3 regions of the Streptomyces endophyticus genome follow, and region 1 is predicted to be linked to each of the others. Evidence: riboswitches for the same ligand, from Rfam matches in the RefSeq annotation. Region 1 holds a riboswitch; each other region holds the start of a gene.
The links. Region 1 has a riboswitch for cobalamin ahead of OKJ99_RS12345 ((2Fe-2S) ferredoxin domain-containing protein). Riboswitches for the same ligand answer to the same signal wherever they lie in the genome.
Positions count from the first base shown of each region.

Region 1 (4,532 bases):
ACGGTCTCCACGGACTGCAGCGCCCCGATGTCCGTGAGCGGGTCGCCGTCCACCACGAGGACGTCCGCGCTGTAGCCGGGGGTGAGTTGCCCGGTCGTCTCGTCCAAGCCCAGCGCTTGGGCAGCTTCCGTCGCGGCCATGGCGAGGACGCGGTCGTTGGGCACGCCCAGGTGCTCGTAGAACGTCAGGCCGGCGGGTAGGCCGTCGAAACCGGCGCGTTGGACGCCCGCGTCGGTGCCCGCGATCAGCCGTACACCGGCCTCGGCCATCCGACGTACCGCGTCGAACATGGCCTCGGCGCGCTCGGCACCGAAGAACTGCGGCAGCATCCGCCAGTGCGGGCCGACCGTGGGGCAGACGTAGATGTTCCGCTCGATGATCTGGTCGAGCACGTCCTGGCGGACCTCGAATCCGTCGGCCGTCATCCACGTGCAGTGCTCGATGGTGTCGACCCCCGCCGTGACCGCGGCGGTGATGCCGTCCGCGCCGTGCGCGTGCGCGGCGACCGGCAGTCCGGTGCGGTGCGCCTCGTCGACGAGCGCGGCCAACTCCTCGTCGGAGAACTGGGACTCCCAGCTCTTGGCCCCGCCCTTGGTGAGTCCGCCGCCGGTCACCATGACCTTGATGACCTGGGCACCGGCCTCGACGTTGCGCCGGACCAGCCGCCGGATCCCGTCGGGTCCGGAGACTTCGCCGCCGAGGAACCAGCAGTGGCCACCGGGCGGAGTGACGGGCGTCGTCGCCGGGACGACGCGCGGACCGACGGCCGAGCCCTCCCGGATGTCCTGGGCGAGACGCACTGTGAGGCCGTTGCGGTCGCCGAGGTCGCGGGCCGCCGTGACCCCCGCGCTCAGCAACCGCCGCGCCCGGCCTGCCATCTCGGCGAACAGCGCCTCGTCGCCCTGTTCCTGGAGCGTGGCGACGGGGTCCGGGCCCGCGTCGAAGCAGAGGTGCACGTGGGCATCGATCAGGCCCGGGAGCACGGTCCCGGCGGGGAAGTCGAGCCGGGGCTCATCGGGCCGTGCCTGGCGCTCGACCTCTTCGCGTGGTCCGACGCCGGCGATGACGCCCCCGCGTACGAGGACACCCGCGTCGGCGACAACGTGACGATCAGGTCCGGCCAGGGCGCGCGCGGCGGTGATCAACATGAATCGCGGCTCTCTTTCGCATGCGAGGACGACAGCTGATGGAGCATGGAGCCAGGACATCAGACGGAGCGAGGAGTTCGTGGATGTCGGTCTCTCCCGGCTCCGCTGTGTCGTGCGGCGATCACCGCACCAGGCAGCAGTCTCCGCACTTGCCGCCGCCGGGCGCGCGGTAGAAGAGGCAGCAACTGCGCCGCCGGAATGCCAGGTCGGGGCCGGTGATCCGACCCGTTCCCCGTAGCCGGCCCGTCTCCAGTAGTTCCTGCGTCACATGCCTGACGTCCGTACGCAGGTCGGGCCGGGATCTGAGCAGTTGCGCCGCCGAACCGACGAGCGCGGACGCGGAGTTGCCGGCCAGCAGGCGCGGAGCCACCTTGACGGTGAGGCCGCTCTCGACCGCCGCCAGGACGCCGTCCACCTCCGCGAAGACCGCGTCGGCGAGCGAGGGGAGCCGCGATGCGTGTCGTCCCTCGGGGCGGGGCAGGTGGAGCGCGGAGCCCTCCCCGGACCATTCCACCGTGCTCATCGTCGGCACGATCCCGTGTACGAGCGCGCAGGCGAGGACCGGTGACCAGAGGCGGGCCGCAAGGCCGAGGTGGGCGATGGAGGCGCCGATGCGGGGTTCGGCGGTGGCGTAGTGGTCGTTGACCGTCTGGGCGCGTGCGGCGAGACCGGCGTGGGTGAGTCGTGCGTCGGGCGGCCGCCGCGTCGGCGTCGTGTCGAGGGCGAAGAATCCGCCCAGGCGCGACGCCACGTCCCGCAGCGCCTCGGCGACCTGTTCCGGCGCCACCTCGCTCATGAGGTCTTGGTCTTGGCCCGGCGCGGCGCGTCGATGAGATAGAGGTCCAGGATCTCGGGGCAGGGCGCTACGCCCGGTCCGCCGGTCCGCACCCAGTCCGCTATGTCCTCGGTGGCGTCGGCGTCGTTCACCAGGCCGAGCCAGACCGGCCGCGCTCCGGCCGCCCGCCCCGCGGACGAGGGTTGTACGACGATGACGTTGGCCTGCTCGCAGACGTCCAGGCACTCGGAGATCCGCGTCGGTGCGATCCGGCGCAGCCGCGCCGTCTGCGCGGCGTGATCGCCGTTGACCTTGACCGTTCCGCAGCAGCAGTCGCGGCACACGACCACGCGGCACGGAACCGCCCGGTCCGTTACGGGGGCCGTCGCTTCGGCGAGCCGTTCAGGCATGCCGCATCCTCCCTCTCGCCGGGGAGTTCCGCCCCGGATCGCTTCGAGGGGGCGACAGCGTGAGTCTCCTGGCTCTCGGGTCCGCGCTCGTCCCGGCCTTCCCACCCTCGCGGGGCAGTGGCCTTCCGGGATCCGCTCGCCGATCACAGTGGCGGTACCGCACCGGATTCGCACCGGTTTCCTCGGGCCGCCGTCGCCCGTGTTCAGGGCCATCATGCCATCCGGCCCACGGCTGGGCGGACGTTGTGGCGCGTCGCGCACGACGCCCCGTAGGGTGAACGGCGTAGCTGGTTCGCCCCGTCCGCCAGGCGGGGCGTCGTAAGAGGGAACCCGGTGGGAATCCGGGACTGCCCCGCAGCGGTGAGTGGGAACGACCGCCGTCAGACGCACTGGGCCCCGGAAGAGGGGTCTGGGAAGCGACGGTCACTAGGTGTCCGCCCTTTCGGGTGGGTGTGCCCGCGAGTCCGAAGACCTGCCAACTGCCCGTGCACGGACGGCCCGTGCGCGGACATCTCGGTGACCTCGTGGGCGGGTCAAGGGGAGCACCTCCAGTCGAAGACTGGGGGAGCACACATACCGGTGGAAGATCGTGCCTCGCAGCGCGCGGTCGCCGCTCCGGTGGTGTCACTCCTTCGTGCCACAGGGGTCTTCGGGATCTCAGGGATACGTCTCTCGAAGGAGAATTCCGTGACCACCAGGACCACCACCGCCGACACCGCGGCCGCACGGGCCACCGTGTACGGCTACCCCCGCCAGGGCCCGAACCGGGAACTGAAGAAGGCGATCGAGGGCTACTGGAAGGGCCGCGTCGACGGCGACGCGCTCCGGGCCACCGCCGCCGAACTGCGCCGCTCCGCCTGGCAGGAACTCGCCGCATCCGGCATCGACGAGGTGCCGACCGGCGACTTCTCGTACTACGACCACGTCCTGGACACGACCGTCATGGTCGGGGCGGTGCCCGAGCGCCACCGGGCCGCCGTGGCGGCGGACGCCCTGGACGGGTACTTCGCCATGGCCCGCGGCACCGAGGACGTCGCTCCGCTGGAGATGACCAAGTGGTTCGACACCAACTACCACTATCTGGTCCCGGAGTTGGGCCCTGACACCGTGTTCACCACCGATTCCACCAAGCAGGTCGCGGAGCTCCGGGAAGCCCTCGCCCTCGGTCTGGACACCCGTCCCGTGCTGGTCGGCCCGGTGACCTACCTCCTGCTGTCGAAGCCCGCTCCCGGCGTGGCCGACGACTTCGATCCGCTGACCCTGCTGGACCGGCTGCTGCCCGTCTACGCCGAAGTCCTCTCCGACCTGCGTGCCTCGGGTGCCGCCTGGGTGCAGCTCGACGAGCCCGCGCTGGTCCAGGACCGCACCCCGGCCGAGCTGAACAGCGCCGCCCGCGCCTACCGTGACCTCGGCTCCCTCGCCGACCGCCCGAAGCTCCTGGTCGCCTCGTACTTCGACCGGCTCGGCGAGGCCCTGCCGGTGCTCGCCAAGGCTCCCGTCGACGGCCTCGCCCTCGACTTCACCGGCTCCGCCGCCGCCAACCTGGAGGAACTCGCCGCCGTCGGCGGCCTGTCCGGCAAGCGTCTCGTCGCCGGCGTGGTGAACGGCCGCAACATCTGGGTCAACGACCTGGAGTGGTCCCTCGCCACGCTCGGCACCCTGCTCGGGCTCGCCGACCGCGTCGACGTTGCCACTTCCTGCTCGCTTCTGCACGTCCCCCTGGACGCGTCCGTGGAGCGGGACATCGAGCCGCAGATCCGGCGCTGGCTCGCCTTCGCCCGCCAGAAGACCGCCGAGGTCGCCACCCTCACCAAGGGCCTGACCCGAGGCACCGGCGTGATCGGAGCCGAACTCGCCGCCAACCGTGCTGCGTTGAACTCCCGCGCCACCTCGCCCATCACCCACGATCCGGCGGTCAGGGCCCGCGCCGCCGCCGTCACCGAGCACGATGGGCGCCGCTCGCAGCCGTACGCCGAGCGGACCGCCGCCCAACGGGCCCTCCTGAACCTGCCGCTGCTGCCGACCACGACCATCGGCTCTTTCCCGCAGACCGGTGAACTCCGCGCAGCCCGCGCCGACTTGCGGGCCGGGCGCATCGACACCGCAGGGTACGAGGACCGCATCAGGAACGAGATCCATGAGGTCGTCTCGTTCCAGGAGAAGGCCGGCATCGACGTGCTCGTGCACGGCGAGCCCGAG
Region 1 is NZ_JAOZYC010000093.1:158,564-163,095, forward strand. It holds gene OKJ99_RS12335 (amidohydrolase family protein) at 1-1,148, opposite strand, end outside; gene OKJ99_RS12340 ((2Fe-2S)-binding protein) at 1,270-1,944, opposite strand; gene OKJ99_RS12345 ((2Fe-2S) ferredoxin domain-containing protein) at 1,941-2,333, opposite strand; cobalamin riboswitch at 2,395-2,517, opposite strand; cobalamin riboswitch at 2,605-2,827, shown strand; gene metE (5-methyltetrahydropteroyltriglutamate--homocysteine S-methyltransferase) at 3,021-4,532, shown strand, end outside.

Region 2 (4,532 bases), on a different contig from region 1:
CGAACGAGTGGGGCGGCTCGACCCGGCGGAGGTCCTCCCGGCGCACCAGCACACGTTCACCGACGCCCCGGCGCGCGTGGGCGAGTTGCTGGACCACCACGAGGAGCGCCTGACCGGCCTGCTCACCCTCCTCGCCTCCCCCCTCACCCCGTGGCAGCTCGCCGAGCGCATGGAGTGGAACCGCCCGTGGGCCCAAATCCCCTACGGATCAAGGACCATCGCGGTATCGGAGGCCGAGGCCCACCTGCGCCGCCTCCAGAAGGCGGGCCGCGTGGAACAGGTCCCGGGCAGCGACCCGGTGACGTACCAATCAAGCCCGCACTAGTACGAGAGCCAGCGGGGTCCGGGGCAGCGCCCCGAGACCGCAACTCCGGTGCCGCGCAACAAGAACCCGCACCCCGGAGGGATCTTTGCCGTGCCTTCATGGAAGGGGCGCCCGCAGAGGCGTATCTTCGGCCTCCAAGAGCTCACATGAGCTGGAACGACAAGGGGGCGCCCGCCGATGACGCCGGACGAGGCAGTGGTCGGCCGAACGGGGAAGCTGGTCGTCGGCACACGTGGGGCCGGCGGTCCGGGTGAGGTGTTGGTGCAGGTCAGGGGCGGGACCGAGACCTTTCTCGCGTACTCGGACGAGCCCCTGGAGCGGGGCGCCACCGTGCTCGTGATCGAGTCCCGCGGATGCCGGCAGGTCGCGGTCATGGCCTGGTCCGACCCTCTCCTCTCCGATGGCGAAGGCGACGCCCGCTAAGGAGACGTACAGGCATGTTCGGATATCGCGTTCCCGCTCCCGACGAGGCGATGCTGATCTCGGGCGGCAGGCGGGGACTTGGGGGAGCGCCGTTCCGCGTCGTCACCGGGCACGGAAAGTTCGTGCTCCCCGTGTTCCGCAAGACCCGCTTCCTGTCGCTCGCGATGAGCGAGGCGGAGGTCGTCGAGAAGTGTGTGACCAAACAGGGCATCGCCCTGACCGTGCGCGCGGTCATCGCCTTCAAGGTCGGCAACGACCATGAGTCGATCGTCAACGCCGGCCAGCGGTTCCTCTCCGACCAGGACCAGATGTCGGTCCTCACCGGTCGCATCTTCGCCGGTCACCTGCGCTCGATCATCGGATCGATGACGGTCGAGGAAATCGTGACCGAGCGGCAGAAGCTCGCCACGGAGGTCCTCGACACGTCGAAGGCCGAGATGGCGAAGATCGGCCTGCACGTCGACTCGCTGCAGATCCAGTCCATCGACGACGGCCAGACCGGATACATCGAGGCGATGTCGCGCCCGCACAAGGCGGCCATCCAGCGGCAGGCGCAGATCGCTCAGGCGCAGGCCACGCAGGCGTCCACCGAGGCGGAGCAGGCGGCGGCCCGCAAGCAGGCCGAGTACGCGCGGGAGACCGCGGTCGTGCAGGCCGAGTACAACGCCGAGGTCGACCGGGCCAAGGCACAGGCCGACCAGGCGGGCCCCCTCGCGCTCGCCCACGCCCAGCAGGAGGTGCTGACCGCCCAGACGGAACTCGCCCTGAAGCAGGCCGAGTTGCGGGAGAAGCAGCTCATCTCGGAGATCGTCAAGCCGGCCCAGGCCGACGCGGAGCGCATCCGCGTGCTTGCCCTCGCCGAGGCCGAGCGGATGAAGATCCAGGCGGAGGCGGCGGCGTCGTACGACCGCGTCGCCCTCGACCGCATGCTCATCGACCAGCTCCCGCAGATCGTGAAGGAGGCCTCCGCGGGCCTCGCGGGGGCGAACGTCAACGTCCTGAACGGCGCGGACGGCCTGGGCGAGATCGCGGCGGGTCTGGTGGGCCAGGGCCTGACCATCCTGGACTCGGTCCGCAAGAACCTGGGCGGGGAAGGCGGCGCCGAGGCCGGCTCGACGATCGAACGCTACGTGGGCGCTCCGCGCGGGAGCGACGACGGTCCGGTGGACGTCCGCTGACGTCCACAGAGCGGGGCTTGAGGTCCCGCCGGGTACAGTAAAGACGTCGTCAGTACGTACGTACGAGGGGAAGCCGGTGCAAATCCGGCGCTGACCCGCAACCGTCACAGCCGGAATGCCTCGTACGTACCTGCTCGGCTCAGGACCGTCGAGGAATACGGAGCCGGAGCCGCCCGGTACCCCCGTGTGCCGCGCCGCCCCGCTCCCCGCAGGGAGAGGCATCCGCCCCACCATGAACATTCGCCGCAGCGCCGCGCTCGTCGCCGCGACCGTCGCGATCGGCGCCATGGGTGCGCAGGCCGCGACCGCAGACGACGCCGCCAGTGCCTCCCCCTCGCCGAAGACGGCTCTCCCGTCGGGTCTCTACGGCAAGGGCGACCCCACGTTCGACGGGGTCTGGCGCCAGTCCCTCGCGCTCGTCGCGCAGGACACGGTGGGCGTCAAGCCCGCTCAGAAGGCCGTCGACTGGCTGGCCGGGCAGCAGTGCGAGAACGGCGGCTTCGCCGCCTTCCGCGCCGAACCCACCAAGCCCTGCGACACCAAGACGAAGATCGACAGCAACGCCACCGCGGCCGCCGTGCAGGCCCTCGCCGCGGTCGGCGGCCGGGACGGCGAGGTCGCCAAGGGCGTCGACCGGCTGAAGAAGAGCCAGAACGCCGACGGCGGCTGGGGCTACAGCCTCGGCATGGACAGCGACGCCAACTCGACGTCCGTCGCCATCGGCGCCCTCGTCGCGGCCGGCGAGAAGCCGTCCGAGGTGAAGTCGGGCAAGGGGAAGACCGGCGCCGACGCCCTCGCCTCGCTCGCCCTCCCCTGCGCCAAGGGCAAGGACGGCGGCGCCCTCGCCTACCAGCCCGACAAGAAGGGCAGGCTCGCCGCGAACGCCGACGCCACCGCCGCCGGTGTGCTCGGCGCCCTCGGCGCCGGCTTCGCGCCCGGCAAGGGCACGGCCCCGGACACGTACACCTGCGAGGACGGCAAGAGCGCGGAGGCTGTCGCGCACAACGGCGCCGTCTACCTCCAGAACCAGCTCGACACCCACCTCTACCTGAAGTCCCAGCTGGCCGGCTCCACCGATCAGCCCGACTACGGCAACACCGCCGACGCGGTCACCGCCGTCGCCGCGGCGGAGGGCGTCAAGGCCACGAAGGACTCGTACACCTGGCTGGAGAAGAACGCGAAGGGCTGGGCCGCGCAGACCGGGCCCGCCGCCTACGCCGAGCTGATCTTCGCCGCGCACGCCACCGGCAACGACCCGCGCGACTTCGGCGGCACCGACCTGGTGAGCGCGCTGAACAAGACGGGCCCCGAGCCCGCCTCCACCAAGTCCTCCGCGTCGGACTCGGACGAGAAGAAGGACGACGGCGGTGGCGGCACCAACTGGTGGATCATCGGCGTGATGTTCATCGCCGCCGTGGGCGCCGGTTTCCTGTTCAGCGGCCGCAAGAAGCAGCAGCCGTGACCGCGCGCAGGTCGGCCGGGCTCGGCGGACTCGTCCTCGGACTGCTCGTCGCGCTGCTCGCCATGACCGTGGCCCCGGCGCAGGCGGCCGGGTACCGGTACTGGTCGTTCTGGGAGCGGGACGGCGGCTCCGGCACGTCATGGACGTACGCGACGGCCGGCCCCTCGCAGGCCAAGCCTGCGGACGGGGACGTGCAGGGCTTCCGGTTCGCGGTGAGCGCGGACTCGAAGGACGCGAAGCAGCCGCGCGGTACCGCCGACTTCGACGCGATCTGCGAGGACACTCCCGCAGAGGACGGCAAGAAGCGCGTCGCGCTCGTCATCGACTTCGGCACGGGGGCCGACGCCCCGTCCGGCGAGACCCCGCCGAAGCCACGCACCGCGTGCGCGCAGGTCGCCGAGGACGCGACGAGCGCCGACGCGCTCGCCGCCGTCGCGAAGCCGCTGCGCTACGACAGCAGCGCAATGCTGTGCGCGATCTCGGGCTACCCGAAGTCGGGCTGCGGTGAGCAGGTGTCGGGGAAGACCGACAAGGCAGCCTCACAGCCGGCCGACTCCGGTTCGGACGACGGCCCCTCCATCGGGCTCATCGCGGGCATCGCCGTGGTCGTCGTGCTCGGCGTCGCGGCGGGCGTACAGGCCCGACGCCGCCGCGGCTGACCCCGATGTCCGGTCGTACGCTCCGCGCCCCTCGGGCGCACCGCTCCAACTCGCTGCACCCGGGCGCCTGGTGGATCTGGGCGCTCGGCCTCGGCACGGCCGCGTCCCGCACCACGAACCCGCTGCTGCTCGCGCTGCTGATCGGCGTCGCCGGGTACGTGGTGGCGGCGCGCCGCACCGAGGCGCCGTGGGCGCGTTCGTACGGGGCGTTCGTGAAGCTGGCGCTCGCCGTGCTCGGCATCCGGCTGGTCTTCGCGACGCTGCTCGGCTCGGCGATCCCGGGCACGCACCTCCTGTTCACGCTGCCCGAAGTACCGCTGCCCGACTGGGCGCAGGGGGTGCGGATCGGCGGCCCGGTCACCCTCGAAGGCCTCGTCTTCGCGCTCTACGACGGCCTGAAGCTGGCCACCCTCCTCATCTGCGTGGGCGCCGCGAACGCGCTCGCCTCCCCGTCCCGCCTGCTCAAGTCGCTGCCGGGCGCGCTG
Region 2 is NZ_JAOZYC010000196.1:201,277-205,808, reverse strand. It holds gene OKJ99_RS40135 (MBL fold metallo-hydrolase) at 1-325, shown strand, start outside; gene OKJ99_RS40130 (hypothetical protein) at 503-748, shown strand; gene OKJ99_RS40125 (flotillin family protein) at 763-1,926, shown strand; adenosylcobalamin-variant (AdoCbl-variant) riboswitch at 1,980-2,055, shown strand; gene OKJ99_RS40120 (prenyltransferase/squalene oxidase repeat-containing protein) at 2,159-3,388, shown strand; gene OKJ99_RS40115 (SCO2322 family protein) at 3,451-4,047, shown strand; gene OKJ99_RS40110 (energy-coupling factor transporter transmembrane component T) at 4,053-4,532, shown strand, end outside.
Region 2: linked by a shared signal. The riboswitch ahead of OKJ99_RS40120 (prenyltransferase/squalene oxidase repeat-containing protein) and the one ahead of OKJ99_RS12345 ((2Fe-2S) ferredoxin domain-containing protein) in region 1 are both predicted to bind cobalamin.

Region 3 (4,532 bases), on a different contig from region 1:
CGACCACCCTCGTCGACACCGGATCCCGCGCCGACGACTACTACTTCGAGGAGCTCAAGAGCACCGGCAACATGGAGCTGCGCCTGGACCGCACGCTGGCGCAGCGCCGCGTGCACCCGGCCGTCGAACTCATCCCCTCCGGCACCCGCCGCGAGGAACTCCTGCTCCCCGCAGCCGAGTTGTCCGTCGCCCGCGGCCTGCGGCGCGCCCTGCAGAGCCGGGACCCGGCCGCCTCCTACGAGGCCCTGCTCGACAAGCTGCGCGAGACCCCGGACAACGCCACGTTCCTGCGCCAGGCCCGGTCCACGGTGCCCGCAGCCTGACCCCGCCCCCGAATGCGTAATACTCGACATATGAACGCGAGCATTACGCGCCGTGGAAGGGGTCCCTCGATCGCCATCCGGCGGGCCACCGCCCAGGACGCCCGGCGCCTCACCCGTCTCGTGCGCGGCTCCAGCGCCTACCGGGACCCCTACGCCTCCATGGTCGCGGGCTACCGGGTGGGCCCCGACTACGTAGAGGCGCACCACGTCTACGTAGCCGTGGATCAGGCCGACGAGCGGGTGCTCGGCTTCTACGCGCTGCTCACCGAGCCGCCGGAGCTGGACCTGATGTTCGTCGCGGACGAGGCGCAGGGCCGGGGCATCGGGCGGCTGCTCGTCGACCACATGCGGGCGCAGGCCCTGGCAGCGGGCCTCGACCATGTCCGCGTCGTCGCGCACCCGCCCGCCGAGGGCTTCTACCGCGGCATGGGCGCGCACCGCACCGGAACGGTGCCCGCGCGCCCGCCGGCCGTCGCCTGGGACCGACCCGAACTCGAATTCCCCATTCCCCCGGCCGTCTGAGGGGTTCCGCCCTTGCCCGGTACGGCGCACACTCGTGGGCGTCGGAATGCGGCAAGGAGGCCACATTGGGCAGCAGTCAGGCACGCGCCGAGGCGTTCGACGTGATCGTGGAGATCCCGCAGGGCTCACGGAACAAGTACGAGATGGACCACGATCTCGGCCGGATCCGGCTCGACCGGATGCTGTTCACGTCGACGCAGTACCCCGCGGACTACGGCTACGTCGAGGGCACGCTCGGCGGTGACGGCGATCCGCTGGACGCGCTCGTCCTGACCGGCGACGCGACGTTCCCCGGCTGCGTCATCGAGTGCCGGGCGATCGGCATGTTCGTGATGAGCGACGAGAAGGGCCCGGACGAGAAGGTCCTGTGCGTCCCCGCGCACGATCCACGGCACGACGCGGTCCGCGACATCGAGGACATCGCCGAGTTCGACCGCCTGGAGATCACCCACTTCTTCGAGGTCTACAAGGAACTGGAACCCGGAAAGTCGGTGGACGGCTCCCACTGGGAGGGCCGGGAGAAGGCGTACGAGGAGATCCAACGGGCCCGTGAGCGGGCTTTGGGGTAGGTAGTAGGGTGGTCGGGCCGTGGTGCTCGGGAAGACCGGTGACGGCCCCTCAGGGGCCCATTCCGGAGCGGCCCTCGCCACTGTGATCGGGTTTCGGACAGCGCCGTCCGGAGCGCGCCGTTCCACCCTGTACGCCACTGGCGGCCGCCGGCCGCTGGGAAGGCCGGAGCGGCGGGCGCGCCCGTAAGCCAGGAGACCGGCCGCGGCATCTCACGAAGTGATCCACGAGGTGCTGGAGCGTGATCGACGCATGACCCTGCCCGGGAACTCCCAGAATTCCCCTGCCCTGAACTCCCCTCCCCCTGCTTTCCGTTGGCGCCGCGAGGACACGCTGCGCACGGCCGGCCTGATCGCGGTGATCGCCGCGCTGCACGTCGTCGCGTTCGGCGTGCTCTTCCTGCTCGTCGTCCCCGAGCACTATGAAGTCGACAACAAGGCCTTCGGTATCGGCCTCGGCATCACGGCGTACACGCTCGGCATGCGGCACGCCTTCGACGCCGACCACATCGCCGCCATCGACAACACCACCCGCAAGCTGATGGCGGACGGCAAGCGGCCCCTCTCGGTGGGCTTCTGGTTCGCACTCGGCCACTCCAGCGTGGTGGTCGCGATGGCGGCGCTCGTCGCGGGCGGCGCGGCGCTCGCCGGCACCCTGATGAACGACGGCTCCCGCACCCACCAGGTGCTCGGCGTCGTCGGCACGACCGTCTCCGGTACGTTCCTGTACCTCATCGCGGCGCTCAACCTCGTGGCCCTGATGGGCATCCTGAAGGTCTTCAAGGCGATGCGCGCGGGCTCCTACGACGAGCGCAAGCTCGAGGAGCACCTGGACTCCCGCGGGTTCATGAACCGGATCCTCGGCCGCTTCACCAAGTCCATCACCCGCCCGGGGCAGATGTTCCCGCTGGGCTTCCTCTTCGGTCTCGGCTTCGACACCGCGACCGAGGTCACGCTGATGGTCATGGCGGGCAGCGGCGCCGCCGCGGGCCTGCCGTGGTACGCGATCCTGTGCCTGCCGCTGCTGTTCGCCGCGGGCATGAGCCTGTTCGACACGCTCGACGGCACGTTCATGAACTTCGCCTACCAGTGGGCGTTCTCCAACCCGGTGCGCAAGGTGTTCTACAACCTCACCATCACCGGTCTGTCGATCGCGGTCGCGTTCTTCATCGGCACGATCGAACTCGTCGGCGTCCTGCACGACAAGCTCGACCTGAGCGACGCCGCCACCGGCTGGATCGCCGGTCTCGACCTCGACAACGTCGGGTACGTGATCGTGGGCCTGTTCGTGGCCGTCTGGGCGGCGGCGATCGCCTACTGGCGGCTTGCGAGGGTCGAGCAACGGTGGTCGGCGCGGGTCGCCGACGGCGCGTAAATCGGTTGCCGGGGCGCGCGGCCGACTGCTGCACTGAGCTCCATGCGGCAGTAGGCCGCGCGCCCCGACCGTGAGGACCGATCCATGCGCACTGCAGACATGTTCCTTCAGAAGGCCCCTGCCCTCTCCCCCAAGGACATGACTGCCAGTGCACACATTGAATCTGGGCATTCTCGCGCACGTCGACGCCGGTAAGACCAGCCTGACCGAGCGGCTCCTGCACACCGCAGGGGTGATCGACGAGCTCGGCCGGGTCGACGACGGAAGCACCCGCACCGACTCCCTCGACCTGGAGCGCCGACGCGGCATCACCATCAAGTCGGCCGTGGCGTCGTTCCCGCTCGGCGACACGAGCGTCAACCTCGTGGACACGCCTGGCCACCCCGACTTCATCGCCGAGGTCGAGCGGGTGCTCGGGGTGCTCGACGGGGCGGTGCTCGTCGTCTCTGCCGTGGAGGGCGTGCAGGCGCAGACCCGCGTCCTGATGCGGACGCTGCGCCGACTGCGCATCCCCACCGTGGTGTTCGTGAACAAGGTCGACCGCGCGGGCGCCCGCGAGGCCTCACTCCTCGACGACCTGCGGCGCAAACTCGCGCCCGCCATGGTCCCGATGAACACGGTGACGCGCGGCCTCGGCGGCCGGGACGCGCTCTGTGTCCCCTACGCCGCCCAGGACGCCGCCCATCGCGCCCGCCTGGTCGACGTGCTCTCCGCCCGCGACGACGCGCTGTTGGAGGCGTACGTCAAGGACGAGGAGTCGGTCACGTACGGCTGGCTGCGCGACGCGCTCGCCGAGCGGACGGCGCGCACCGAGGCGCATCCCGTGTACTTCGGCTCGGCGATGACCGGGGCGGGGGTCGACGCCCTCGTGGACGGCGTCACGCGGCTGCTGCCTCCCGCCGAGGAACTGCCCCAACTACCGCTGTCCGCCCGCGTGTTCAAGGTGGAGCGCGGCCCGGCCGGCGAGAAGATCACGTATGCCCGCGTGTTCACCGGGGCGCTGCGGGTGCGCGAGCGGATCGCGCTGCCCGGTGGCGGGGAGGACCGGGTGACGTCGGTGCGCGTCTTCGCGGACGGGGCGGACACACCGCGTACGGAAGCGGGTCCCGGACAGGTGGCCCGCCTGTGGGGGCTCGGCGGGGTACGCGTCGGGGACGACCTCGGCGAGCCCCAGGTGCCCGTCAAGGAGCACCACTTCGCGCCGCCGACCCTGGAGACCGTCGTCGACCCGGACCGGCCGGGGCTGCGCGGCGCCCTGCTCGCCGCGCTCACCCAGCTCGCCGAGCAGGACCCGCTGATCGGCCTGCGGCAGGACGACATCCGCCAGGAGGTCTTCCTGTCGCTCTACGGCGAGGTGCAGAAGGAGGTCGTGCAGGCCACGCTCGCCGAGGAGTTCGGGCTCGCCGTGACGTTCCGGGAGTCGACGCCGCTGTGCGTCGAGCGACCGACGGGCTCCGGTGCGGCGGCCGAGGCCATGAAGGACGAAGGCAACCCGTTCCTGGCGACCATCGGCCTGCGGATCGACCCGGCGCCCATCGGCTCGGGCATCGCGTTCCGGCTCGGCATCGAGCTCGGCTCCCTCCCCCTGGCCTTCATCAAGGCCATCGAGGAGACCGTGCACGGGACGCTGCGCCAGGGACTGCTCGGCTGGCAGGTCACCGACTGCACGGTGACGCTGACCCGCTCCGGCTACGCCCCGCGGCAGAGCCACGCGCACGCCGTCTTCGACAAGTCGATGTCGAGCAC
Region 3 is NZ_JAOZYC010000164.1:85,291-89,822, reverse strand. It holds gene rho (transcription termination factor Rho) at 1-323, shown strand, start outside; gene OKJ99_RS33215 (GNAT family N-acetyltransferase) at 354-845, shown strand; gene OKJ99_RS33210 (inorganic diphosphatase) at 911-1,414, shown strand; cobalamin riboswitch at 1,418-1,633, shown strand; gene nicT (Nickel transporter NicT) at 1,665-2,786, shown strand; gene OKJ99_RS33200 (translation factor GTPase family protein) at 2,935-4,532, shown strand, end outside.
Region 3: linked by a shared signal. The riboswitch ahead of nicT (Nickel transporter NicT) and the one ahead of OKJ99_RS12345 ((2Fe-2S) ferredoxin domain-containing protein) in region 1 are both predicted to bind cobalamin.